Linked DNA regions of Breoghania sp. L-A4. The protein of the gene in region 1 interacts with the protein of each later gene in a pairwise test. Links are inferred from orthologs where the notes say so. Each region holds a gene or a part of one and is shown in the gene's direction. Other genes may lie near its edges. The genes, in order: D1F64_RS12395 and dnaA.

Region 1 (11,058 bases):
GGCGGCACACAGGCGCCGGCCCCGATTGAGACAGAGCCGGATTCGTCCGTGACCTGCCTCTAACCGCCACGGGCAGCCGCCCGGCGGGACAGACGGTACAAGGACCAGACCAATGCAAGTTATTCTTCTCGAGCGCGTCGCCAAACTCGGCCAGATGGGCGAAACCGTCCGCGTGCGCGATGGCTATGCACGCAACTTCCTGTTGCCGCAGGGCAAGGCTCTGCGCGCCACCAAGGCGAACAACGAGCGCTTTGAAAGCCAGCGTGTGCAGCTTGAGGCGCGCAATCTCGAACGTCGCCAGGAAGCCGAAGGCGTTGCCACCAAGCTCGACGGCCTGGGCATCACCATCATCCGCTCGGCCGGCGAAACCGGTCAGCTGTACGGCTCGGTGTCCACCCGCGACATCTCGGAAAACCTGGATGCGGCCGGATTCTCCGTGACCCGCAGCCAGGTCGATCTGTCGACCCCGATCAAGACCATCGGCGTGACGGGCGTTATCGTACGCCTGCATCCGGAAGTCGAAGTCACCGTCAACGTCAACGTGGCGCGTTCCGCGGACGAAGCCGAGCGCCAGGCGCGCGGCGAAGACCTGACGCAGCGCGATCACGACACATTCGAATTCGAGCCCGAAGACGAAGATGAAGACGGCGCGGACGGCGAAGTCGATCTTGAAATTGAAGCATCGGTTGAAGAAGAAGCTGAAGAGAGCTGATTTTACTCAACTCGCTTTGTGAAATTGAAGACGGCGCCCAACTGGGTGCCGTCTTTTTTTGTGCCCCCGCGCACCGCCGCACTTGTGCTCGCGGAGCGGCATGCTTGACCGGAGCCTGCTTTCGCGCCACCATTTCTTGGTAATGATGACAACGTCTTTTTTTCTACCGCCCCGCCTCCTCCCGGCGCGCGGCGCTGATCAGGAGATGAGCGATGGCGAAATTTGTGGCTGACAACTTCGAGCGCGTGATCCGCCGCGGTCAGCTCCGCGTTCAATTCGCGTCGGCCGGTGGTGGAGAGCAGCCCGTCATCCAGACCTTCGGCGATGGAACCGGAAAGCCGGTCGCCATCCGCTTCAATGATCAGGCGGCGCAATGGAAGCTGTTGCTCAATCCCGAATACCAGGCCGGCGATCTCTTCATGCACGGCCGCATCGACGTTCTCCAGGGCAGCATCTACGATTTCCTCGCCGTCGTGCTGCAGAACACCAAGGGCCTGCCCGTTTATTGGTGGATGCGTCTGCTGAACGCCATCCGCATCGCTACCCGGCGGCTGCGTCAGCGCAACACGCTTGTCCGGTCCCGCAAGAACGTCGCGCATCACTATGATCTCGACGGAAGCCTGTATCGCCTGTTCCTCGATTCCGACTGCCAGTATTCCTGCGCCTATTTCGAGCGGCCCGGCGACAACCTGGAAACCGCGCAACTGGCAAAGAAGCGCCACCTGGCTGCGAAACTTGCCCTGAAATCCGGCCAGAAGGTGCTCGACATCGGCTCCGGCTGGGGTGGCCTTGGCCTCTACCTCGCCGAGATTGGCGGTGTTGACGTCACCGGCCTGACGCTGTCGACCGAGCAGCACCAGGTGTCGAACGCCCGGGCGCATGAACTGGGACTGGACGGTCAGGCCCGCTTCAAGCTGCAGGACTACCGCGCAACAAAGGGACCTTTTGACAGGATCGTCTCCGTCGGCATGTTCGAACACGTCGGCATCGGCAACTTCGACGCGTATTTCAACACCTGCCGCGACCTGCTTGAGCCCGATGGCGTGATGATCCTGCATTCCATCGGCCGCATGGACGGACCCGGAGCGACCAACCCGTGGATTGATCGCTATATCTTCCCCGGCGGCTACATCCCGGCCCTGTCCGAGGTCCTGCTGGCGATCGAGCGCGCGGGTCTAAAGGTCACCGACATCGAGATCCTCCGTCTGCACTACGCCGAGACGCTGAGGGCATGGCGGGAACGCTTCATGGCGCGGCGCGACGAAGCCGAGGCGCTTTATGACGAACAGTTCTGCCGGATGTGGGAATTTTATCTCGCGGCGTCCGAGACCGCCTTTCGCTTTCAGAACATGATGGTCTTCCAGATCCAGCTGGTGCGGGATCAGGAGGCGCTGCCGCTGACCCGCGCCTATATAGCGGAGGCCGAGGAGGAACTGCGCCGGCGCGAGAACGGCATCCACAGGCTGCGCCTGGCGGGCGAATAACCTCAGCCGGCAAAGCGCTGAATTCGGCTCCGAGAGGATCCTGTTTTGGGAACAAACCGGCGCCATCGCCACATTTTAGCCGACCCCGAGAGTCAAGGTCGAGGGACAGTTTTTCCCCGTGACTCTCATGATTCGGAAATGAATATCGTCCCCATCGACTTTGTTGCCGATCGAGGCTTCCGGGAGGCTGTCTCCGACGTTAACCGGTGGTAACGTCTCTTGGGGAACGACGATGAACACGAGCGCACCGAAAATCGTGCCGGCGACACCGGCAACCCGCATGGCGCCGCACAACGCGGAAGCCGAACGACAGCTGCTGGGCGCGATTCTCGTCAACAACGAGACCTATTACCGGGTTTCGGACTTCCTCGACCCCGAGCACTTCCTGCTGCCGCCGCACCAGGAAATCTATGAGATGGTCGGCAAGCTGGTGCGCGCCGGCAAGATCGCCTCCCCGATCACCTTGAAGACGTTTTTCGGCTCGGACGCGAAGATCGCGGACCTCTCCGCCACCCAATACCTGCTGCGGCTCGCCGCCGACGCCACCGCCGTGATCAACGTCGAGGACTACGGCCGTACGATCTATGATCTGGCCGTCCGCCGGAACCTGATCCGCATCGGTGAGGACATGGTCAACATCGCGTTCGACGCGCCGATCGACATGCCGCCGAGCGCCCAGATCGATGACGCGGAACGCCGCCTGTTCGCGCTGGCGGAAACCGGCAGTGCCAGCGCCGGCTTCACGACGTTCGGTGATGCGCTCGCTGCGACCATCGACATGGCTGCCGCCGCCTACCAGCGCGAGGGCCATCTGTCGGGTCTGTCGAGCGGCCTGCGTGGCGTCGACACGCAGATGGGCGGCTTGCAGCATTCCGATCTGATCGTGCTCGCCGGGCGCCCCGCCATGGGCAAGACATCGCTGGCCACCAACATCGCCTACAATGTGGCGTCCGCCTACCGCGCCGAGGAACAGCCGGACGGCTCGATGAAAACGGTCGATGGAGGCATCGTCGGGTTCTTCTCGCTCGAAATGTCGGCCGAACAGCTCGCCACCCGTATCATTTCCGAGCAGACCGAAATCTCGTCGAGCAAGATCCGTCGCGGCGACATCTCCGACGCGGATTTCGAGAAACTCGTCGCCGCCTCCCAGCACATGCAGACCGTGCCGCTCTACGTCGATCAGACCGGCGGCATCTCGATCGCCAACCTGGTTTCGCGCGCCCGGCGGCTCAAGCGCCAACGCGGCCTCGACCTGCTGATCGTCGACTATATCCAGCTCCTGTCAGGGTCCGGCAACAGCAACTCCAACCGTGTGCAGGAGATCACGGAAATCACCACCGGGCTCAAGGCGCTGGCCAAGGAGCTTAATGTCCCGATCATCGCCCTCTCCCAGCTCTCCCGTCAGGTCGAGAGCCGCGACGACAAGCGCCCGCAGCTCTCCGACTTGCGTGAATCGGGCTCCATCGAGCAGGACGCCGACGTGGTGATGTTCGTGTTCCGGGAGGAATACTATCTGTCCAAGACCGAGCCGCGCGAAGGCACCGACGAGTATTTCGCCTGGCAGGCGGACATGGAGCGGCTGCGCGGCCGCGCCGAGCTGATCGTCGCCAAGCAACGGCACGGCCCGACCGGCACCATTGACCTGCTGTTCCAGGGCGAGTTCACGCGCTTCTCCGACCTCGCAGAGGACGACCATTTGCCCGAGCGCATGGAATAGCGATGACCCGCCCCGAGTCGCGCCATCTGGCTGGAACGCCGCCGACGTCCGGTCCGCGGGACGCATTGGCCGGAGGGCGCCTGACCGTCGATCTGGGTGCCCTTGCGGACAACTGGCGCACCCTGCGCGACCGGCTGCACGGTGCGTCATGCGGCGCGGCTGTGAAGGGCGATGCGTACGGCATCGGTCTTGAGGCCGCGGCCGTCACCCTGAGCGAGGCCGGGTGCGAAACGTTTTTCGTGGCTCTTCCCGACGAAGCCCTGCAAGTGCGCGCGATCCTGCCCGATGCGGCAATTCACGTGCTCGATGGGCTGTTTCCGGGCGCCGCGGGTGATTATGCCGCCGCCAATCTGATTCCGGTTCTCGGCTCCATGCCGGAAATAACGGAATGGGCCGCCTTCTGCGCCGCCCAAGACCAGCGGCTTTCCGCGACGATCCACATCGATACCGGCATGAACCGCCTCGGCCTTCGGCTGGACGAGGCGCGCGCGCTCGCTGAGGACGCGGCCACCCTGTCCACATTCCACACCGTGCTGCTCATGAGCCATCTCACCTGCGCGGGCGACGCCGCGCATCCGCTCAATGCGATGCAACTGGCGCGGTTCCGCGAGATCACCGGCCTGTTTCCCGGCATTCCGCGGTCGCTGGCCAATTCCGCGGGGATCTTTCTCGGTCCGGAGTATCATTTCGACATCGCCCGCCCGGGAATCGCGCTTTACGGCGGTGAAGCGGTCGACGACACGCCCAATCCCATGCGGCCGGTGGCAACGCTCGAGGCGCGCGTCCTCATGCTGCGCGACGCCCTTGCCGGAGAAAGCGTCGGCTATGGTGCCGCCGAGGTGTTGGCACGGCCGGCGCGGCTGGCGATTCTCGGTACGGGCTACGCGGACGGCTACAACCGCCTGGCGGGCAATGGCGGCGGCACCCCCGCGGCGCAGGCCTGGATCGGCGGCCATTTCGCGCCGCTCGTCGGCCGCGTCTCGATGGACCTGATCGCCATTGACGTCACCGACGTGCCGGCCCATCTGTGTGAACGTGGAGCCTGGGTGGAACTCTTCGGCCCCATGTTTCGGTTGATAGCGTCGCGGCTTGCGCGCAAACCATCGGATACGAATTGCTGACCTCGCTCGGGCGGCGCTATACCCGCAGCTATATTTCCGCTCCAACATCCGGACACCCCTGATGGCCAAACGCACCAGCCGCTTCGTCTGCCAGAGTTGCGGGTCCGTGACCGGCAAATGGGCCGGACGCTGCGACGACTGCGGCGAATGGAACTCGATCCAGGAAGAGCAGGATCAGTCCGGCATCGGCGCGGGTCCCGCCAAGTCGCGCCGCGCCTCGGGCCGCGTCGTGCCGCTCGTGGGCCTTGTGGGTGAAAACAAGACGCCGCCGCGCATCATGACCGGCATAGCAGAATTCGACCGGGTGACCGGCGGTGGGCTGGTGCGTGGTTCGGCCCTGCTCGTGGGAGGCGATCCGGGCATCGGCAAGTCGACGATCCTGATCCAGGCCGCCGCCGCGCTGGCCCGCGCCGGTCACCGCGCCGTCTATGTCTCGGGCGAGGAAGCCATCGACCAGGTGCGCTTGCGCGCCGAGCGCCTCGGCCTTTCCGATGCTCCGGTCGCACTGGCGGCGGAAACCAGCGTCGAGGATATTTTGGCGACGATGGAGGCAGGCCCCGCGCCCGCCCTGCTGATTGTGGACTCCGTGCAGACCTTGTGGACCGATCAGGCGGAATCCGCGCCCGGCACCGTCACCCAGGTGCGCGCATCCGCCCAAGCCATGGTCCGCTACGCCAAGAACTCCGGCGCCTGTGTGATCATCGTCGGCCACGTCACCAAGGACGGGCAGATCGCCGGACCCCGGGTGGTCGAGCACATGGTTGACGCCGTTCTCTATTTCGAGGGCGACGGCATGCACCAGTACCGCATCCTGCGCTCGGTGAAGAACCGCTTCGGCCCGACCGACGAGATCGGCGTTTTCGAGATGACCGGCGCCGGCCTGGGCGAAGTCGCCAACCCCTCGGCGATGTTTCTGGGGGAACGCAGCGGCACCAGCCCCGGCGCCGCCGTCTTCGCCGGGCTTGAGGGCACAAGGCCGCTGCTGATCGAGATCCAGGCGCTTGTCGCCCCTCGCCGCTGGGCACGCCGCGGCGCGCGGTCGTCGGCTGGGATTCGAGCCGCCTGTCGATGATCCTGGCGGTGCTGGAATCGCGCTGCGGCGTTCGTTTTGCCCAGCATGATGTGTATCTCAATGTCGCCGGGGGCTTGCGCGTCAACGAGCCCGGCGCGGACATGGCCGTCGCTGCAGCCCTGGTCTCGTCGTTGAGCGGGGTTGCCCTGCCGCTCGATAGCGTCTATTTCGGCGAGATCAGTCTGTCGGGAGCACTACGGCCGGTGGCCCAGGCGCCGGTCAGGCTCAAGGAGGCGCAGAAGCTCGGCTTCACCCAGGCCTTTGTGCCGCAAGCCAATATCAAGACCACGGATCGCGCGACGAGCGATCTGACGATCCGCGGACTTGCGGAACTTGGCGAGATGGTTGCCGAAATCGCAGCCGGCAATCCGGCGGCGCCATCGGGCGGCGAGGTCGCCGACCGGCAGATCGCAAGCGGATAACCGAAATCGAACGGATGATATCGTTCCAATAACGTGGTATCGAGACCTGAATCGTCCGCCGACCTGACGCACTCGACCGATCGGGCCGGCATCGCCTGATCGATGAAACAGTTTCAGGATCGATACTTTGAGCCTGTTTTCGCCGCCCTCCCGTATCCTCGGGTCGCCAACGGAACAGGCTTTAGCGCCGGAGCATGGCACGCAATGCCGATTACTATCCTTGATGGAATCCTGATCGCGATCATGCTGATCTCGGCTGTACTCGCCATGATCCGCGGTTTTGTGCGTGAAGTCCTGTCGATCGCCTCCTGGGTGGCCGCCGCCGTCGCCGCCTATCTGTTCTATGGCCAGGTCCTGCCGTTCGCCAAGCAGTACATCTCCAACGAGCACATTGCGCTCGGCGTCTCGGTCGGCTCGGTATTCCTGCTGACGCTGATCATCGTCAGCTATATCACGATGCGGATCTCGGATTTCGTTCTCGACAGCCGCATCGGCGCGCTCGACCGGTCCCTCGGCTTCGTGTTCGGCGCGGTACGCGGACTGCTGCTGGTTGTTGTCGCCATGCTGTTCTTCAACTGGTTCGTGCCCGAAACCAAACAGCCGCAGTGGATCATCACGGCCAAGTCCAAGCCCATGCTGAACTCCATCGGGGAACAGCTCATCGCCGCGCTGCCCGAGGACCCGGAATCGGAACTCTTCAAGCTGCGCAACCGCGGAGCCCCCAAGGAGGATGACGCGGTCGACAACACGCCGCCGGTCACCAGCGACGAAGACGCCAGCTACTCCAATCGCGAGATCAACGGTCTGAATCAGCAGATTGAAGCCTCGCAAAGCGCCAACTAGATACGGATCCGCCGGCGCGGGTTTCACCCGGGCGGCGAAACCCCAGGAAGCCATCATGAGCGGCCAGCCTCCCCTTTCCGCTTCGCCCGCCAGTCATGCCGGTGCGAACGACGGCACGTTTTTCAATCTCGAAGATGACCGCCTGCATGAAGAATGCGGCGTCTTCGGCATTCTCGGCCACGACGATGCGGCGGCCCTGACGGCGCTTGGGCTGCATGCGCTTCAGCATCGCGGACAGGAAGCGGCCGGCATCGTCACGCATGACGACGAACAGTTCCGCGCCGAGCGCCACCTGGGTTTGGTCGGCGACCACTTCTCCTCCGCCGACACCATCGCCCAGCTCAGCGGTCCCAACGCCGTCGGCCACGTGCGCTATTCAACGTCGGGCGAAACCATTCTGCGCAATGTGCAGCCGCTGTTCGCCGAGCTGGAAGGCGGCGGCATCGCCATCTGCCACAACGGCCACTTCACCAACGCGATGACGCTGCGTCGCCAGCTCATCAAGGACGGCGCGATCTGCCAGTCGACATCCGACAGCGAGGTCGTGCTGCAGCTTCTCGCCCGCAGCCGTCAGCCCAAGATCGTCGACCGTTTCATCGAGGCGATCAGCCAGATGGAAGGCGCCTATTCGCTGGTGGCGCTGACCCGCAAGAAGCTGATCGGCGCACGCGATCCCTTCGGCATCCGGCCGCTGGTGCTGGGCGACTTCAACGGCGCGCCCATTCTGGCGTCAGAGACCTGCGCGCTCGACATCATCGGTGCCAAGTTCATCCGCGAAGTGGAGAACGGCGAGGTGATCGTCTGCACCCCGGGCGGCATCGAGTCCTATTTCCCGTTCGGCAAGCGCCCGGCGCGCCCGGACATCTTCGAGTACATCTACTTCTCCAGGCCCGATTCCGTGCTTGGCGGGCACAGCGTCTACGACGTGCGCAAGCGGTTTGGCCGCCAATTAGCGCTGGAAGCCCCCGTCGAAGCCGACGTGATCGTGCCGGTTCCCGATTCCGGTGTGCCCGCGGCGCTCGGTTACTCCCAGGAATCGGGTATTCCGTTCGAGCTTGGCATTATCCGCAATCACTATGTCGGACGCACGTTCATCCAGCCGACCCAGGCAATCCGCACGCTCGGCGTCAAGCTGAAGCATTCGGCCAATCGCAGCCAGATCGAAGGCAAGCGCGTGGTGCTGATCGACGACAGCCTGGTGCGCGGCACCACCTCGGTGAAGATCGTGCAGATGATCCGCGACGCCGGCGCCGCGGAGGTCCACTTCCGTCTCTCGAGCCCGCCGATCCGCTTCTCCGACTACTACGGCATCGACACGCCGGTGCGCGAGAAGCTGCTGGCCGCGAAATACAATCTCGAGGAAATGCGCTCTTATATCGGCGCCGACACGCTGGCGTTCCTGACTGTTGATGGCGTGTACCGCGCCATGGGTCACGACGGCCGCAACGACGCGCAGCCCCAGTATACGGATCACTGCTTCACCGGCGATTATCCCACGCCGCTGACCGATCTTGAGGGCGAGGACGAGGTGCGCAGCCAGCCGCGCCTGGTCGAGGTGCGCTGATGGCGAACCGGTTTGAAGGACGCGTTGCGGTCGTCACCGGCGCATCGCGTGGTATCGGCTATCAGGTCGCCAAGGGGCTGGCGGCCGAAGGTGCGCATGTCGTGGCGATTGCGCGCACGGTCGGCGGGCTGGAGGATCTTGATGACGAGATCCAGGCGGCCGGCGGTTCGACCACCCTCGTCCCGCTCGATCTGACCGACATGGACGCGATCGACCGTCTGGGCGCCGCCATACACGAACGCTGGGGCAAGCTTGACGTGCTGATCGGCAACGCCGGCATTCTGGGTGTGCTGTCACCGCTCGGCCACATCTCGATCAAGGATTGGGACAAGCTGATGGCGGTCAACGTGACCGCCAACTGGCGGCTGATCCGCTCGCTCGACCCGTTGCTGCGCACCTCCGACGCCGGACGCGCCGCCTTCCTGTCATCGGGCGCCGCGCACAAGTGCCGGCCGTTCTGGGGTGGGTATTCGGTCACCAAGGCCGCGCTGGAAGCGCTGGTGCGCACCTATGCGGCGGAGACCGCTTCCGGCACCGTGCGCGCCAATCTTGTCAATCCGGGGCCGATGCGCACCGCCATGCGCGCCAAGGCGATGCCCGGAGAAGATCCGCAGAGCTTGCCGGAACCCGCCGAGCTCGTCGGTCCCCTGCTCGACCTCGTCGCTCCGGACTTCAATGAAACCGGCAAACTCTATGATTTTCCGACAAGAACGCTGATCGAGTACACGTCGATGGTGTGACCGCCACGACGCGGCGCTGAAACGAAAAACGCCATGCCGGGGGACCGGCATGGCGTTGTCATTTCAAATCACTTGATGTTGCGCTTTTTCACCTTGCTGGCGTAAGGGTTCTCGCCCTTGCGCATGCTCAGCCGGATCGGCGTGCCCGGCAGCTTGAAGGTCTCGCGGATGCCGTTGATCAGGTAGCGCAGATAGGCTTCCGGCAACGCTTCGGGGCGCGAGCAGAATGCGATGAAATGCGGCGGCCGCGCCTTGGCCTGGGTAAGGTAGCGCAGTTTCACACGGCGCCCGCCGACGGCCGGAGGCGGATGCCGCGCGAGAACCCCTTCCAGCCAGCGGTTGAGCCGCGCGGTGGAGATGCGCGTGTTCCAGATCCGGTGCGCGGCGACGATCTCTTCCATCAGCTTGTCGAGGCCCTGGCCCGTGCGGCCGGAGATCGGCACCAGGGTCACGCCCCGCACCATGTGCAGCAACCGGTCCGCCTGTTCGCGCATGTCGCGCCACGCCTCGGTGCGGTCCTCGATGAGATCCCACTTGTTGATGGCGATCACCAGCGCGCGGCCCTCGCGTTGGACCAGATCGATGATCTGCAAGTCCTGCTTCTCGAAGGGAATCGTCGCGTCCAGCGTGACGACGACTACCTCGGCGAACTTGATCGCCCGCAGGCCGTCGGCGACGGAGAGCTTTTCGAGCTTTTCCTGCACCCGCGCCTTGCGCCGCATGCCGGCGGTATCGAACATGCGGATGAAATGCTTGCGCCACTTCCAGTCAACGGAGATGGAATCGCGGGTGATCCCCGCTTCCGGGCCCACCAGCAGGCGTTCCTCACCGAGGAAATTGTTGATCAGGGTCGACTTGCCGGCGTTCGGACGCCCGACGATGGCGATCCGCATCGGCCGCTCGGCTGTGCCGGCCTTGTCGGCTTCCTCGTCGCTGTCGCTGTCGGCGTCCGGCGCATCCGGGTCGAACGGATTGTCCAGGCCCAGGGTTTCCAGCGTGCTGCGCAAGGCCTCGTAGAGATCCGCGAGGCCCTCACCGTGTTCGGCTGAAATCGGCACCGGCGCATCGAATCCGAGGGAGAAGGACTCGTAGACGCCGCCCTCGCCCGCCTTGCCTTCCGCCTTGTTGGCGAGAAGGATCACCGGCGTGTCCACCTTGCGCAAGATGTCGGCGAAATACTTGTCCAGCGGGGTAATGCCGGCGCGCGCGTCGACCACGAACAACGCCACGTCCGCGGCGGCGATCGCTTCTTCGGTCTGGGCGCGCATGCGGCCCTCGAGGCTCTCGGCATCCGCCTCTTCGAGACCGGCGGTATCCACCGCGGTGAATTTCAGATCGCCGAGCGTCGCCGCACCCTCGCGCCGGTCGCGGGTCACGCCGGGG
Region 2 (15,908 bases), 2.4 Mb from region 1 along the record:
ACGGCTGTCAAGATGAATTGCCGAAAAAAAAATTGCGGCCCCGTCCGCGCGCCTCATAAAGCCTCTCGTATGAGCTAAAGCCGTTGAGTCAAAACACATTAAGTACCCCCTCGGAGCAGCCCCATCGGGGAGCTGACGTAAGGGCTGGAAGCGCTGTTAATCCGATTGTCGATTAGTTCGGTTGCAGCCGCAGAACGCCATGTGTATGTTTGCTTTCAACGGGGGGCCACCTCGGGATTATCGCCATCCAGAAGATTACCTTGCCTCAAACGAGTGCATTCATGTCGTACGGTCAAATAAATCTGAAAGTGCCTGACAAAATATGCTTGCTCTCCGAGAGGCCAAGGCCTAGAGAAGACCTTATAGATGCTGAAAAGTTATACTAAATACTAAACTTTTTAGTCGTCAATACATTACCACTCAAAAACTCGATAGAAATGTTGGTGTCGGTTTTACCGGCGGCAAAGGGGCTTCATGTCGAGCGACGCATCCGGCGGATACGCCGGTGACAAGACCGCGACCGCGACGTACCAGGACCTGGTGGACAATCCTTCAGCCGTCTTGATCGACGTACGCACACGCGCCGAATGGACTTTCGTCGGCATCCCGGATATTCGCGGTCTCGATCGCGAACCGGTTCTGGTCGAATGGCAGCAATTTCAGGGGCAACCCACCGCCTCCGATTTCGTCACGACGTTGGGCGACGAACTCGCAAAACGCGGCGTGGAAAAGAGCGACCCTTTGTATTTTCTGTGCCGGTCCGGCGCCCGCAGCCTCTCCGCTGCCATTGCCATGACGCAGGCCGGATTTACACAGTGCTATAATATCACCGATGGCTTTGAAGGGCCTCTGGACGCGGACGGGCATCGCGGGTCCGTTGGCGGCTGGAAGCAATCGAACCTTCCATGGGTACAGTCCTGAACGAGTTGGTCCGGGGCTGTTCGCCCGTGACCGGATCCTCTCTTGCACCGCCGGTCCGGCCTGAAAGCAAGAGAGACGCGTACAGGATCCGGTTTGATCCTGCTTAGGGTTCCTCATCGCGAACCCGGACGATGCGGCACATCGTTTGCACACGCGGCGCCTCAGGCGCCGCACACAGGTGTTCAGTCGTCGGCCCGCCGGCGCCGGGATACCTGTTTGAAACGATCAGCGCCTGAGGCCGGGACCGGCCGCGGGCGTCACAAAAGCAAGGCGCCGGCCTCCGGGCATGGCGCTGTAAAACGATAAACGGCGGGGAACCGGGTGCGGCGCCCGAACCCCGCTCGACAGACGGAGGCGCAAGCCATGGACATTGCTGACGTTCCGGGTCCGGAACAATGGAAACGGGTGAAGAGCCAGTTGCGTGCTGAACTGGGCGAGGATGTGTTCTCGAGTTGGTTTGCACGCGTCAATCTGGAAGGCCAGGCGCCCGATGGAACCGTTCAGCTGTCCGTTCCCACCCGCTTCCTGAAGACGTGGATCCAGTCGCATTACCGCGACCGCATCATCGGCCTTTGGCAGAACGAGTGCGACTCGGTCAACCGTATCGAACTGACGGTGCGCGGCGCCGTCCGGGCCCGGCCCTCCGTCGTCGCCCAGAACGCCCAGACCGCGGCGAAGGCCAGCCAGAAGGGCGTCTTCGAGACCCGTCCAGTATCACTCGGCGACGCCACGCCGCGCGGCCTGTCGCAGCCCCAGACGCGCAGCGAGCACGAGCCGCGACGCGATGTCCTGGAAGGCTCGCCGCTGGAGCCGAGATACACGTTTGCGACCTTTATCGAGGGCAAGTCGAACGCGCTTTCGCTGGCCGCCGCGCGCCAGCTCACCTCAGGCGCGCCGGTGACCTACAACCCGCTGTTCGTTCACGCCAGCGTCGGCCTCGGCAAGACACATCTGTTGCACGCGATCGCCGCGGAGGCTCGCAGCACCGGACGCAAGGTGCTCTATCTGACCGCCGAGCACTTCATGTACCGTTTCGTCGCGGCGCTGAAGACCCAGTCGGCCATTGCGTTCAAGGACACGCTGCGCGGAATCGACATTCTGCTGATCGACGACATGCAGTTTCTGCATGGCAAGCAGATCCAGCAGGAATTCTGCCACACGCTCAATTCGCTGATCGACGGGGCCCGCCAGGTGGTGGTGGCCGCCGACCGGCCGCCCGCCGACCTGGAAGCTCTCGATGACCGCGTACGTTCGCGCCTCGCCGGCGGACTGGTTGTCGGCATCCAGCAGCCGGACCATGATCTGCGCCGCGCCATCCTGTCGCATCGCATCGCGCTGACCCGTAACACCTATCCCAACTTCCACATGCCGGAAGCGGTGCTCGACTACGTCGCCACCAACGTCTCCTCGAACGGCCGCGATCTGGAAGGCGCGCTCAACCGTCTGGTTGCGCACAACCAGCTCACCAACGCGCCGATCACCCTCGACATGGCCGAGATGACGCTGCGCGATCTGGTGCGCGCTCATGAGCCGCGGCGAGTGAAGATCGAAGACATTCAGCGCGTGGTCTCCAAACACTACAACGTGTCCAAATCGGACCTGCTGTCGGCTCGACGTACCCGTACCATCGTACGTCCGCGCCAGATCGCGATGTTCCTGGCGAAGGCCCTCACCCCCCGTTCGCTGCCCGAAATCGGCCGGCGCTTCGGCAACCGCGATCACACGACAGTGCTGCATGCGGTGCGCAAGATCACCGAGCTGTCGTCGAACGATCCGAATCTCGCACAGGAAATCGAGCTGCTGAAGCGCATGCTCGACAACTGAGCCGCGTTTCACGGCTACTCGCGGCCCCGGAGCACGGGTCCGCAGCAGGATCACGCACCCGCTTCGTGGCTCGAGGCGGGTGCGCTGTTTCATGGGCGCGGCAGGCACCGATTCGGCGTCCCGGCGCGGCGTGTTGCGCTGCACCCGCGACCGGTTCGTGCGTCGCATCACGTTTGCGGCGCGAAAAGCCGCAGCGCGGCCCCGGGCAAGCCCCCGGAACGGCGAAATCCTGCCCCGGGCTCTTGCATTCCGCACGCTTTGCGGGCAGGGTTCCAATCCCCTCGGGCTGCTATGAAGCCTCAACCTGTTCTGCCAAAGCGGCTTTTCCGCATGGCACATCCAGCTCACGGACCCTGTTCATGAAAGCGACACTCGAGCGGACGGATCTCCTGAAGTCCCTGACTCATGTGCACCGGGTCGTTGAACGCCGCAACACCATTCCCATTCTTTCAAATGTGTTGTTGCGGGCCGACGGCGGCCAATTGCGCCTGAAGGCGACCGACCTCGACCTGGAAATCTCCGAAACCGTTCCCGCCATGGTCGAGACGCCTGGCGCGACCACGGTGCCGGCGCATATGCTGCACGACATCGTCCGCAAGCTGCCCGACGGCGCCCAGGTGGTGCTGGAGACCTCGTCCGACAACGCGACGCTGGAGCTGCGCGCCGGCCGCTCGCGCTTCGCGCTGCAGATGCTGCCGGAGACGGATTTTCCCGATCTTGCGGCGGGCGAGATGTCGCACACCTTCGAGATGACGGCGGAGAGCATCCGCAAGCTGATCGACCGCACCCAATTCGCAATCTCCACCGAGGAGACGCGCTACTATCTCAACGGCATCTATTTCCATTCGGTGAGCACGCCCGCCGGCGAGTATTTCCGCGCGGTCGCCACCGACGGCCACCGTCTGGCGCAGGCCGAGATCCTCGCGCCAGAGGGCGCGGCGGGCATTCCCGGAATCATCGTGCCGCGCAAGACGGTCGGCGAGATCCAGAAGCTGCTGGACGATCCGCAGGCCAAGGTGCAGGTGGAACTGTCCGACACCAAGATCCGCGTCACCACCGATTCGGTGATCCTGACCTCGAAGCTGATCGACGGCACCTTCCCCGATTACGGCCGCGTCATCCCGCAGGACAACGACAAGAACATGCGGCTTGACTGCGACGTGTTCGAAAAGGCGGTCGATCGCGTCTCGACGATCTCCAGCGATCGCGGCCGTGCCGTCAAGCTGGCGATCAGCGAAGGCCGCATGGTGCTCACTGTCACCAATCCCGATTCCGGCAGCGCCACCGAGGAACTGGCGGTCGAGTATGATTCCGATCCCATCGAGATCGGCTTCAACTCGCGCTACTTGCTCGACATCGCAAGCCAGCTCGAAAGCGACACGGCGGTGTTCCGTTTCTCCGATCCCGGCTCGCCGACGCTGGTGCGCGACGAAGGGGACGAAGGCACGCTTTATGTGCTGATGCCGATGCGCGTCTAGAGCAACCGGCCGGCGCCACCGCGCCGGCCCCCGCGCATAGGCACGCCGCCACACAGAGGAACGCGCTCCGATGGCGACCCCGGCGCCTGTCGCGCTGTCGCGGCTGCAACTCACCGACTTCCGCAATTATCGCGCAGCCAGCCTCGATTTCGACGCGCGCCTGATCGCCTTTGTCGGCGACAATGGCGCGGGCAAGACCAACCTGCTTGAGGCGATCTCGCTGCTGAGCGCCGGGCGCGGATTGCGCCGTGCACAGTTGAGTGAACTGACACGCCGCGACGCCAGCGGCGGCTGGAGCGTCTCCGCCGTGCTGCAAGGCATGGACGGCGAGACCCGAATCGGCACCGGCCTTGCGCCCGGCGGCGGCCGCAAGGTGCGCATCAACGGCGCGGACGCACGCTCGTCTGAAAGCCTGCTCGAATATCTGCGGGTCTTGTGGCTGGTGCCGTCCATGGACGGGCTGTTCACCGGGCCCGCCGGCGATCGCAGGCGGTTTCTTGACCGGCTGGTGCTCGCCGTCGACCCCGGACATGGCCGCCGCGTGGGCGATTTCGAGAAAGCCCTGCGCGGCCGCAACCGGCTTCTGGAAAACGGCGGCTCGGGCCCCTATCTTGACGCGGTGGAGGCGCAGATCGCGGCGCTGGGCGTTGCTGTCGGCGTGGCCCGGCGCGAAACGGTCTCCCTGCTGCGCGATCTGGTCGGCACCCGCGCCGATGACTCCGATCCGTTCCCGCGCGCCGCGATCACGCTGGAAGGCGCGTTCGAGACGCTGGCCGACAGCGCCGCGGCCACCGATCTGGAGGACCGCTACCGGGCGCTGCTGGCGCAAGGCCGCACCCGCGACCGCGCCGCCGGGCGCACCCTGGAGGGACCGCATCGTTCCGATCCCGTGGTGATCCACACCGCCAAGGCCATGCCGGCGGGCCAGGCGTCGACAGGCGAACAGAAGGCGCTGCTGATTGGACTGGTTCTGGCGCACGCGGAGCTGACCGCCCGGATAGCGCGGATGACGCCGGTGCTGCTGCTGGACGAGGTGGCGGCGCATCTGGATCCGCGCCGCCGGCAGGCGCTGTTCGCCCGGCTCAGCGCTCTGGGTCTGCAGGTCTTCATGACCGGCACCGACGCGCTGCTGTTCGCGGACCTCCCCCGGGACGCGCAGCGCTTCACCGTCACCGAGGCCACGATCGCCGTGGACACGCCACCACAATGAGACTGCCGAAGGCCTCGCCGGCGCCTCGGCGACGCGCTGGGATCGCGGCTGTGTGAGGCCTGTCATCCCCGGCTTTCTCGGATCGTCGCGAACGCAAGCGGCCCCCCGGTTTCTGCCGAGTTGAATGCGGGCGTGAACCCCGTATAACGTTCATGGAAGATCATTATGGACGGACTCTGATTCGCATGAGCGATACACCGATCGACGGCAACGACGCGAGCACCGGCACTGACGCAATCACCGGCGCAACAACCGGCGTGGGCACTGGCGCGGATGAGTACGGCGCGGATTCCATCAAGGTCCTCAAGGGGCTGGATGCGGTGCGCAAGCGCCCCGGCATGTACATCGGCGACACGGACGACGGCTCCGGCCTGCACCACATGGTCTACGAGGTGGTTGACAACGCCATTGACGAGGCGCTGGCGGGCTTCGCGGATCACGTCACGGTCGCGCTGAACCCCGACGGCTCGGTCACGGTCAGCGACAACGGCCGCGGCATTCCCACCGATATCCACACCGAAGAAGGCATCTCCGCGGCCGAGGTCATCATGACCCAGCTGCATGCGGGCGGAAAATTCGACCAGAATTCCTACAAGGTATCGGGTGGCCTGCACGGCGTCGGCGTCTCGGTGGTCAACGCGCTGTCGACGGAGCTGGTGCTGACCATCCGCCGCAGCGGCAAGATTCACCAGATGCGATTCCGCGACGGCGTGGCCGAAGCGCCTCTGGCCGTGATCGGCGACGCGGGCCGCGACACCGGCACCGAGGTCACCTTCACGCCCTCGCCGAAGACCTTCACCAGCCTGGATTTCGATTTCGCCACGCTGGAACACCGCCTGCGAGAGCTCGCCTTTCTCAATTCGGGCGCCCGCATCATCCTCACCGACAACCGCGGCGTCGAGCCGAAGGTCGAAGAACTCTACTACGAGGGCGGGCTGGAAGCCTTCGTGCGCTATCTCGATCGCGCCAAGCACCCGCTGATCGAGACGCCGGTGATGATGAAGGCAGAGAAGGACGGCGTCGTCGTCGAAGTCGCCATGTGGTGGAACGACAGCTACCATGAGCACGTTCTGTGCTTCACCAACAACATCCCGCAGCGCGACGGGGGCACCCATCTGGCGGGCTTCCGCGGCGCGCTGACACGTCAGTTGATCGGTTACGCCGACCGCGCCGGGATCACCAAGAGGGAAAAGGTCTCCCCACCGGCGAGGATTGCCGCGAGGGCCTGACGTGCGTGCTCTCGGTGAAGGTGCCGGATCCGAAATTCTCCTCCCAGACCAAGGACAAGCTGGTCTCCTCGGAGGTTCGCCCGGTGGTCGAGAACATCGTCAACGAGGCGCTTTCCACCTGGCTTGAGGAAAATCCCGCCCCCGCCCGCATCATCGTCTCCAAGGTGGCGGAAGCCGCCGCCGCCCGCGAGGCGGCGCGCCGGGCCCGCGAACTCACCCGCCGCAAGGGCGCGCTCGATGTTGCCTCGCTGCCGGGAAAACTCGCCGATTGCCAGGAGCGCGACGCCTCCAAGGCCGAACTGTTCCTCGTCGAGGGTGATTCCGCCGGCGGCTCCGCAAAGCAGGGACGCAACCGCGCCAACCAGGCCGTGCTTCCCCTGCGTGGCAAGATCCTCAACGTGGAACGCGCCCGCTTCGACAAGATGCTGTCGTCGAACGAAATCGGAACGCTGATCACGGCGCTGGGCACCTCGATCGGCAAGGAAGAGTTCAACATCGAGAAGCTGCGCTACCACAAGATCATCATCATGACCGACGCCGACGTGGACGGCGCGCATATCCGCACCCTGCTGCTGACCTTCTTCTTCCGGCAAATGCCCGCGCTGTTGGAGAACGGCTACATCTATATCGCCCAGCCGCCGCTGTACAAGGTCAAGCGCGGCCAGTCCGAGCAGTATCTCAAGGACGAAAAGGCGCTCGAGAACTTCCTCATCGATACCGGCCTCGAAGACGCCTCCCTGGTGCTGGCCGACGGTGAAGTCCGCCTGGGCCGCGACCTGCTCGGCGTCGTCGAAGAGGCGCGCGTCGTCGCCGGCGTCCTCGCTGGCCTTCACGCGCGCTACGATCAGTCCGTGGTCGAACAGGCCGCCATCGCCGGAGCGCTGTCCGCAGATCTGCTCGAGGACCGCGCCAAGGCCGAGGAGGCCGCGAGCTACATCGCGCGCAGGCTCGACATCATGGCCGAGGAATTCGAAAAGGGCTGGGAAGGCGTGGTGCTCGAGGACAACAGCCTGGAGTTCACCCGCACGCTGCGCGGCGTCAAGGAAGTGGCGACCATCGACGCCGCCCTGCTGGACTCCGCCGATGCGCGCAAGCTGTCGTCCCATTCCGATTATCTGAAGGAAATCTACGGCAAGGCAGCGTCGTTGCGGCGCAAGGATACCGAATTCGTGATCCGCGGTCCGCGAGCGATGCTCGACGCCATGTTCACCTTCGGCCGCAAGGGCCTGTCGCTACAGCGCTACAAGGGTCTGGGCGAAATGAACCCTGGCCAATTGTGGGAGACGACACTCGATCCCAATGCACGCTCGCTGCTGCAGGTGAAGATCCGCGAGGCGGACGACGCCGACGACATCTTCACCAAGCTGATGGGCGACGAAGTGGAGCCGCGCCGGGCGTTCATCCAGGACAACGCCCTGTCGGTGGTCAATCTCGACGTCTGAACCATCACGCCGTTCGCATGATCCAGGCGCGCGTAACACGTCGTTGCGCGCGCCTTTTTGTTAGCGTCAAGGCACCGGCCGCCCCTCACGGGAGAGCAATGCCGCGCATGCGCCAATCTGTCGCTTGTCGCCAGACATGTCGCCAAACCACATCGACCGGATGTATATTCTTGGCTGCCCCGCACCGTCTGCGGCCGCGCGGGCAATGATCCGGGAGAGACACCCATGACCGATGCCGCGCCGACGGGCCTGACAATCCTTATCCGCAACCCGCTCCTCCGCCTGCTCGCCATCAACTGGCTGATCGGCTTCTGCGTGACGACGCTGGTCGTCTCCGGACTGCTCTACTGGGATGCCGGCGGGCTGTGGTCTTTGATCGCGCGCGCCGAAGCCCCGCTCGTGCCGCTGGCCATGCTGTTCTTCGGATTCCTCATCACCTTGTGCAGCGCCGCCATGGGCACCGCCATCATGGCCATGCCGAGCAAGGACGCCGAAACCCCTCCGGGACGGCCCAAGAAATTGTGGGCGAACGCGCATACCGTGCCCGCCGTGGCTGAGAGCGTATCCCGCCGCAGCGCGGCCCGCTGAAACTTTCCCTGCCGCGTGGCTTTCGCCTTTCCCGTATGGCCCGAATCCATGACAATGGAGGCCATTGGGCAGCAACAGGCGGCATTTGATGGCATCGCAACTCGTCGTCTTCTCGGATCTCGACGGAACGCTGCTCGACCACGACACCTATTCATTTGAACCCGCCCGCGAAGCGCTCGAAACCCTTCGGCGGCAGGGAATCCCGCTGATTCTGGCCACCAGCAAGACGGCCGCGGAAATCGGGCCCCTGCAGGACGCCATGGGCCTCCGGCATCCGGCCATCGTGGAAAACGGCGCCGGCCTCGTTGTGCCCGCAGGATATTTCGACGGCTGCGTGGCAGACGGCGCAGGCGTGCCCTACGCGGAGATCCGCCGTGCGCTCAAGGAAATGGATTCTGAATTGTCCGGGCATTTCATGGGTTTCGGCGACTGGAGCGTCGAGGATATCGCGCGCCGCACCAAACTCACGCTGGACGCGGCCGCCCGTGCCCGTGATCGGCGTTGGTCCGAACCGGGTCTTTGGGACGGCGACGATGCCGCGCTTGGGCGCTTCCGGGACGCTCTCAAACCCCTGCAGGCGGTGCGCGGGGGACGCTTTCTCACCCTCATGGGTCCCGGATCCAAGGCCGACCGCATGGCGGCCCTTTGCACATGCTACCGCGCGCAATTGGACGGCGATGTGCTCACCGTCGCTCTGGGTGATGCGCCCAACGATCGCGAGATGATCGAGGCAGCCGACATCGGCGTCATCGTTGCCAACCCCTCGCATCCCCCGTTGCCGCGGCTGCCGGGGGAGAGCGCCGGGACGATCCGGCGCACGGTTCTCGCCGGGCCCGCGGGATGGAACCGTGCCATACTCGACATCGTTGAAGAGCAGGCCCGGCCGCAATAGACAAGCGACGCCAGCCGAAGCAACGGCGGGCCCTCTGAGCGCATTGCGGTCGGAAATCAAATTGAGCCGCGGGCGACCAGAAAAAGGACAGACGAATGGGTGATTTCTTCCAGAACGGTGTCGTCGCGACGCTTCACAATCTCACCGACCAGCCGGTGGAAGCGCTGGAACGGCAACTGGTCGGCTTCTCCCGCTCGCGTCCCATCACGCTGATCCTGCCGTCGCTGTTCTCCGAGCTCGAGGGTCCGGCGCTCGGCAACATTCTCGATCATCTCGCGCAGGTGCCGTATCTGAGCGAAATCGTCATCGGGCTGGATCGCGCCAACGAGCAGCAGTTCCGCTTCGCCAAGGATTACTTCTCGCGCCTGCCGCAGGACCACACCATCCTGTGGAACGACGGACCGCGTCTGCAGGCCATCGACAAGCAACTCTCTGAGAGCGGGCTGTCGCCTCTGGAACCTGGCAAAGGCCGCAACGTGTGGTTCTGCATGGGCTACGTGCTGGCCTCGGGCAAGGCGGACGTCGTCGCCCTGCACGATTGCGACATCGTCACCTATTCCCGCGAGATGCTGGCGCGCCTCGTCTATCCGATCGCCAATCCCGGCTTCAACTACCTGTTCGCCAAGGGCTATTATCCGCGCATCGCCGACGGAAAACTGTCGGGCCGCGTCACCCGCCTGCTGGTGCGCCCCTGCTCATCGCCCTGCGCAAGACGCTGGGCCCCAAGGAATACCTCGAATATCTGGAAAGCTTCCGCTATCCGCTGGCCGGCGAATTCGCCATGCGCACCGCCATCGTGCCCGACATCCGCATCCCCTCGGACTGGGGCTGGAGATCGGCGTTCTGGCCGAGGTGCGCCGCAACGCCAATCCGCGCGCCATCTGCCAGGTCGACATCGCGGACGCCTACGACCACAAGCACCAGCCGCTGTCGGAGGACAATCCCGACACCGGCCTGTCGAAAATGTCGACCGACATCGCCAAGGCACTGTTTCGCAAGCTGGCAATCGACGGTGCGGTGTTCAGCCAGGACACCTTCCGCACCATCAAGGCCACCTATTACCGCACCGCGCTCGATCTCATGGAGATCTACTACAACGACGCCAAAATGAACGGGTTGAGCCTCGACCGGCACAAGGAAGAGCAAGCGGTGGAACTGTTCGCCGCCAACATCGTGGAGGCCGGGCAGACGTTTCTGGAAAATCCGATGGAAACCCCTTCATCCCCAACTGGAGCCGCGTCCAGAGCGCCTTCCCCGACCTGCTGCGCGAAATGAAGGAAGCCGTGGACGCCGACAACGCGGAGTGAGAGACGCGGCCTCCGGCCGTTACACCCGTGCCTCCAGCGCGGCGATGTCCACTGGTGTCCAGCTTCGGAAGAACGCAGTACCGTCAGCGCTCTGATGCTGCGTGGAGAAACCCCGGCGCGGGGAAGCGTGTCGAACAACATCGCGCGCACGCGCGTCGGCACGGTCGACAGCGTGATGACGCCGGTTTCGCCGCTAATCTCGCCGAAGCTGTACTCGCGCTCACACAGGGCGGCGATGACCCGGGCACGGTCGGAACCGTCGAGCGCCTCCGCCAATGAATCGGACCCGGCCAGGCGCGCGGGGCGGTCGCAGGCGAACAGAAAACGCCCCTGTGCGCGTATCAGAATCGCCAAATGGCCGTCGACGCCGGTGAACGCATTAGCGTGGACGACGGAATCCGGCTTTCCAATCCGCTGCCACAACTCAACGAAATCCGCCTCCACGCCGTGCTCAAAAAGCCCGTCGGAGCCGAAGGAGAGCGCCCCGATGTCCTTGCCCTTCTCGGGCCCCTGAAGGTTGATGAAGCGCCGCCAGGTGCATACGCCGCCTGTGACCGACGACAGGCCCGCAAAGCCTTCGCATTGGTCGCACAGCGCGAGCTGCTCGTCCGTCAAATCCTCAGATGTCAGGCCTTCGAATCCTTGCGCCAGGGCGCCGGGCACGCGCAGATCGGCATAGAGCCCTGGGCCCTGGAACCAGCGGACTTCGGTTGCGTGATCCTCGAACGTCGGCTGTGTGGCAGAAACCTCGATGTAGGCGCCGCCACAGGTCGCGGATGTCATCGTTTGTGACGGGTGCGGCGCCCGGGATCACGCAGCTTCCGCCTTGTGGCTGACGAAGGCGCCGATCACCTCGGCGCTCAGCGCCTCGGGCGTCGAGTTGCCGGTGATCGATCTTTCGGGATTGCACACGGGCCACCTGGAGGACATGGCCGCGGTGGCGACGGAGCTCGGAGAGGCGGCGCGCATATCGTGGTTCTTCTACATCAAGAACCACGGCGTGGATCAGAGCCTGATCGACGGGATCTTTGCCGCCTCGAAGCAGTTTCACGACCTGCCGCGGCGCACCAAGATGAAGAACTGGTCGGGATTTTCCACCCATCATCGCGGCTATGTGCCCTTCGAGGAGAACGGCACGAAATTTCCCAAGAAGATCAATTTCAACGAAGCATGGGACATGTCCTACGGGACGCCAGCCGACCACCCGGATTATCTGGCGGGCTGGCGGATGACCGGACCCAACATCTGGCCGGAGATCCCCGGCTGGCGCGACGCGGTGTCAGCCTATTACGACGCGATTTTCTCGCTCGGCCTGAAGATGTTGTCGGCGCTGGAATATGAACTCGGCGTGGAGCCAGACACGCTGAAGCGCCACATCAACAATCCGACGTCGCAGCTTCAGATGCTGAAATATCTCGAAAACGACATGCCGGCGTCCAACGACATGGTTGGCATCGACGCGCATTCGGATTTCGAGTGTTTCACGATTCTGCTTCAGGGCGGGCCGGGGCTGCAGGCGATGAACGTCGACGACTACTGGATGGAAGCGCCGCCGCTCGAGGGCACCTTCATCGTCAATATCGGCGACATCTTCGAGACCTGGTCGGGCGGCCAGTACAAGGCCACCCAGCACCGCGTGGTCAACACCGGCCGCGAGCGCTACTCGTTCCCGCTGTTCTTCGGGCTCGACTACGACGCAGTGGTGGAGCCGCTGCCCAAATTCCGCACACCGGAGACGCTGGCCAAATATCCGCCGATCGCCGCCGGCGAGCATCTGATGCGCATGACGGTTCATGCGTTCCGCTACATCGCGGACGCCCACGCCAAGGGCGAGTTTTCACTGGACTAAGAGGTGCCGGACTCCAATCCGTTCGCCCGCCAAGCCAAGCCGATCACGGACGTCCCGGGCCGCGCGGCGCGGCCCGGCGCCGGGCCTTACCGGCCTTCGGTGAGGATCACGTCGAAGCCTTCGAAATGCGGGCCGCCGAGGTACAGCGGCTTGTTCTGGCCGGCGTTCTTGTGCGCGTTCTTGAAGGCATCGGACTTCGTCCAGTCGACAAAATCCTGATACGACTTCCACACGGTGTGCGAGGCGTAGAGCGTGTGGTCTTCCTCGGTGCCGTCCTTGTGTTCGGGACCCTTCAGGAGCTGGAACTCGACGAAGCCCGGCAGCTCCTTGAGGTGCCGGTCGCGGTTCTTCCAGACGGTCTCGAATTCCTCTTCCGATCCGCTTTTGACGCGAAACCGGTTCATGGCGATATACATGCGTTCATCCCTGGTTTTGCGGAGAGGAACAGGTTCCTCTCCCGTTGGCGATTCATGTGCACCTTCCGATCACGAAAGGCCGGTTCAGCCACCCAGCCGGGCGCGCACGGTGAACTTGACCTCAAGTCCCTTGGCGGCGTCGCTGTCCAGATAGGGCGTGTATTGCTGGTCCAACAGATTGTCGACGTTGAGGCCGAGCGTCAGATCCTCGCGCGGCGAGTAGCTGGCGAAAAGGTTGACCAGATTGTAGGCCTTGCTCGGCGTGGTGGTGGAAACGTTGTCCTGCGCGGACACCGTTTCCCACTGCACGCCCAGTGTCGCCTTGTCCTCTAGGACATGGAAGCCGACGGTGGTCACCAGCTTGTCGGCCGGAATCGAATCCAGCGCGCCGCCGGTGTTGCGGTTCGTGCCGCGCTGATGCTGTCCGGCGAGGCCGACAAAACCCCAGGCCGCGTCATAATGGGCTTCCAGCTCGACGCCCTCGATACGGGCCTTGTCGATGTTCTGGTACTGATAGTTGCATGGCCCGAAGCAGGTAAACGGCCCGCTGCCGACGAGATCGATGAAGTCGTCGACGTCGTTGCGGAAGATCGCCGCCTTCATGCGCAGCCGGTCGCCGTCCACCAAGATCCCATTCCGCTTGAAGTTGACGCCCGCCTCGATGGTGTGCGCCGTTTCAGGCCGCAGGTTCGGATTGGGATTGAAGGCAAAGGCCGGAAAGGGATGCAAGCCGGAAATCAGCGTCTCGGTGACCGACGGCGCGCGGTAGCCTTCCGCGTAGGTGCCGTAGAGCGTCAGCCCCGAAAGCGCCATGCCCTCGAAGGGCGAGACGCCGACGGTGATCTTCGGTGAAACCCGTTGGCCGGAAGAGGACACCGCGCCGCCATCCAATTCATAGTGATCGAACCGCAGGCCGCCGATGACTTCCAGCCAGTCGGAATAGCTCACCGCATTCTGCACGAAGGCGCCAAACACGGTGCGCTCGCCGTTGGGAGTGAACAGAGCGCCGGTGCCGGCCGCATCCGTGACCTCGACCGTGTCCTTGAACGCGTCGACGCCTACGGTCAGCGCGTGATCGAAGGCGCCGGTTCCAAACCGTGAGGTGTTGTTGGCGTCGATGCCGATCGTATCGATGCCAAAGTCGCGCGTGTTGCCCGCGTTGGCACCGGTCAGATAGGTTTGCTCGAGATCGGTCGATGTCCAGTAGGTGCTGGCCACCAGATCGATCCAGTCGTTGTCGAGCGCCTCATAGTGGTAGTTGGCACTCAGCGTGTTGTCCTGAACCGTGTTGTCGTAATTGGTGCCGCCGGGATTGCCCGAACGATAGTCGGAGTTGTTGGTGATCGCGCCCAGCAGCAGCGTATGACCCTCGGCCGGCGTGATTTCCGCCTTCACGAGGCCGCTGGCGATGTCGCTGGTGGAATTGAAGACCTCGTTACCCTGACCGTCGGAGTATTTCCAGTTCTTGCGGTAGACGACGCTGCCGAGCACCGCGAAAGCGTCGGAAACGCGCGCCGCGCCGGTCAGCCCTTGGGAGAAGCCGTTGTTGGTGCTGAACTGGCTGAAATTCTGCACTCCCCAGGTCTCTCCATCGCGCAGGAAGGTGGAGGGTTTCTTGGTCTCGAAACTCACGACGCCGCCGATGGCGCCCGAGCCGTAGACGTTGGCCACAGGTCCGCGCACCACCGTGACGGTGTCGAGGAACTCCGGCTCCAGAAAGAACGCCCCGCCTTCCAGGCTGTGACCGCTGGTCTGGAAATTCTGCCGCGCACCGTCGATCGTGACCGCCACGCGGCCGTAATCCTGCAGGCCGCGGATGTTGACGGCGGCACCCGTTGAATCGGCGTCATGGCGGATCGCGATGCCCGGCACCGAGCGCAGCACGTCGGCGATCTTGTCCGCTTCGGTGCGCTGGATGTCCTCGGATGTCACCACGCTTTCCGAAGCGAGCGCATCGACGGCGGAGCCTTCGGTACGCGTCGCGTTGACGGTGATCGTGTCGAGCGAAACCACACCGGCTTCTTGAGCCGATGCCGCCTGCGTGAGGGGCCAGGTCGCCATTGCACTGCCTGCCAACAGCATGGCCGCGCGCCAATTCATTGATCGCATCGATCTTCTCTTTCTTGAGGGATGTCGATTTTTTGGCTGGCGGCCGCTGCGGGACAGCGGATGGGCTTGCTTCGGGTCCGGCGGCAGCGCCCCGTTGATGGCGACTGCGACCGCGGACATTGCCTTCGTATCCAAACATGAGTATGAGAGTCAAGTATATAGTCCTAACGGCGGTTAACCATTCGGCCGTTGCGACACGACCCAATACGCTCAAACACGGGAGATCTCCGGGCCATGTCTCGCCCCGAACCCAATTCCGGCGGCGACGCCGCAAGAACCGCTGATTCCCCGACCATGCGCACACCGCCCGAACCCATGACGATCAGCAGCGAAACCTTGTTCCAGGGCGCACGGGAAATCCGCATCACCCACGACGGTACGCTCTATCGCATGACCATTACCCGTCTGAACAAACTGATCCTGACCAAGTGAGATCCGGCATGCACCATTGTCTCTCCTCTTCCGGTCGCGGCCTCGCCGCGCTGGTTCTGCTCGCAGGTCTTGCGTTTTACGGCCAGCCCGCCAGCGCGGACGCCCCGAGAATCGTGTCCATTGGCGGCTCGGTCACCGAAATCGTCTACGCGCTGGGAGCGGAGGACCGGCTGGTCGCGGTTGACACCACCAGCACCTTTCCTGCCGAGGC

What was found.
Region 2: the proteins of D1F64_RS12395 (region 1) and dnaA interact in binary tests that used the Escherichia coli proteins (3 or more experiments, as listed by UniProt). The link is inferred for Breoghania sp. L-A4 from one-to-one orthologs.

The regions. Positions count from the first base shown.
Region 1 is NZ_CP031841.1:2,705,064-2,716,121, forward strand. What follows is about bases 1,773-4,670. They hold D1F64_RS12395 (replicative DNA helicase), read left to right. Parts: upstream 1,773-2,428; coding sequence 2,429-3,913; downstream 3,914-4,670. Other genes in these bases: D1F64_RS12390 (cyclopropane-fatty-acyl-phospholipid synthase family protein), read left to right, coding at 1,773-2,196. In the rest of the region: rplI (50S ribosomal protein L9), read left to right, coding at 113-712; more of D1F64_RS12390, read left to right, coding at 925-1,772; D1F64_RS12410 (CvpA family protein), read left to right, coding at 6,733-7,371; purF (amidophosphoribosyltransferase), read left to right, coding at 7,427-8,935; D1F64_RS12420 (SDR family NAD(P)-dependent oxidoreductase), read left to right, coding at 8,935-9,675; ribosome biogenesis GTPase Der, read right to left, coding at 9,744-11,058. UniProt on the Escherichia coli protein: The main replicative DNA helicase, it participates in initiation and elongation during chromosome replication. Travels ahead of the DNA replisome, separating dsDNA into templates for DNA synthesis.
Region 2 is NZ_CP031841.1:300,836-316,743, reverse strand. Bases 579-3,514 are described here. They hold dnaA (chromosomal replication initiator protein DnaA), read left to right. Parts: upstream 579-1,284; coding sequence 1,285-2,745; downstream 2,746-3,514. Other genes in these bases: dnaN (DNA polymerase III subunit beta), read left to right, coding at 3,105-3,514; D1F64_RS01515 (rhodanese-like domain-containing protein), read left to right, coding at 579-921. Also shown: more of D1F64_RS01515, read left to right, coding at 475-578; more of dnaN, read left to right, coding at 3,515-4,223; DNA replication/repair protein RecF, read left to right, coding at 4,294-5,433; D1F64_RS01490 (hypothetical protein), read left to right, coding at 8,330-8,692; D1F64_RS01485 (HAD-IIB family hydrolase), read left to right, coding at 8,781-9,584; D1F64_RS24170 (hypothetical protein), read right to left, coding at 9,641-10,120; D1F64_RS24165 (hypothetical protein), read left to right, coding at 10,437-10,859; D1F64_RS01475 (hypothetical protein), read left to right, coding at 11,246-11,683; D1F64_RS01470 (2-oxoglutarate and iron-dependent oxygenase domain-containing protein), read left to right, coding at 11,718-12,740; D1F64_RS01465 (antibiotic biosynthesis monooxygenase), read right to left, coding at 12,827-13,156; D1F64_RS01460 (TonB-dependent hemoglobin/transferrin/lactoferrin family receptor), read right to left, coding at 13,241-15,217; D1F64_RS01455 (hemin uptake protein HemP), read left to right, coding at 15,560-15,697; D1F64_RS01450 (ABC transporter substrate-binding protein), read left to right, coding at 15,706-15,908. UniProt on the Escherichia coli protein: Plays an essential in the initiation and regulation of chromosomal replication. Binds in an ATP-dependent fashion to the origin of replication (oriC) to initiate formation of the DNA replication initiation complex once per cell cycle.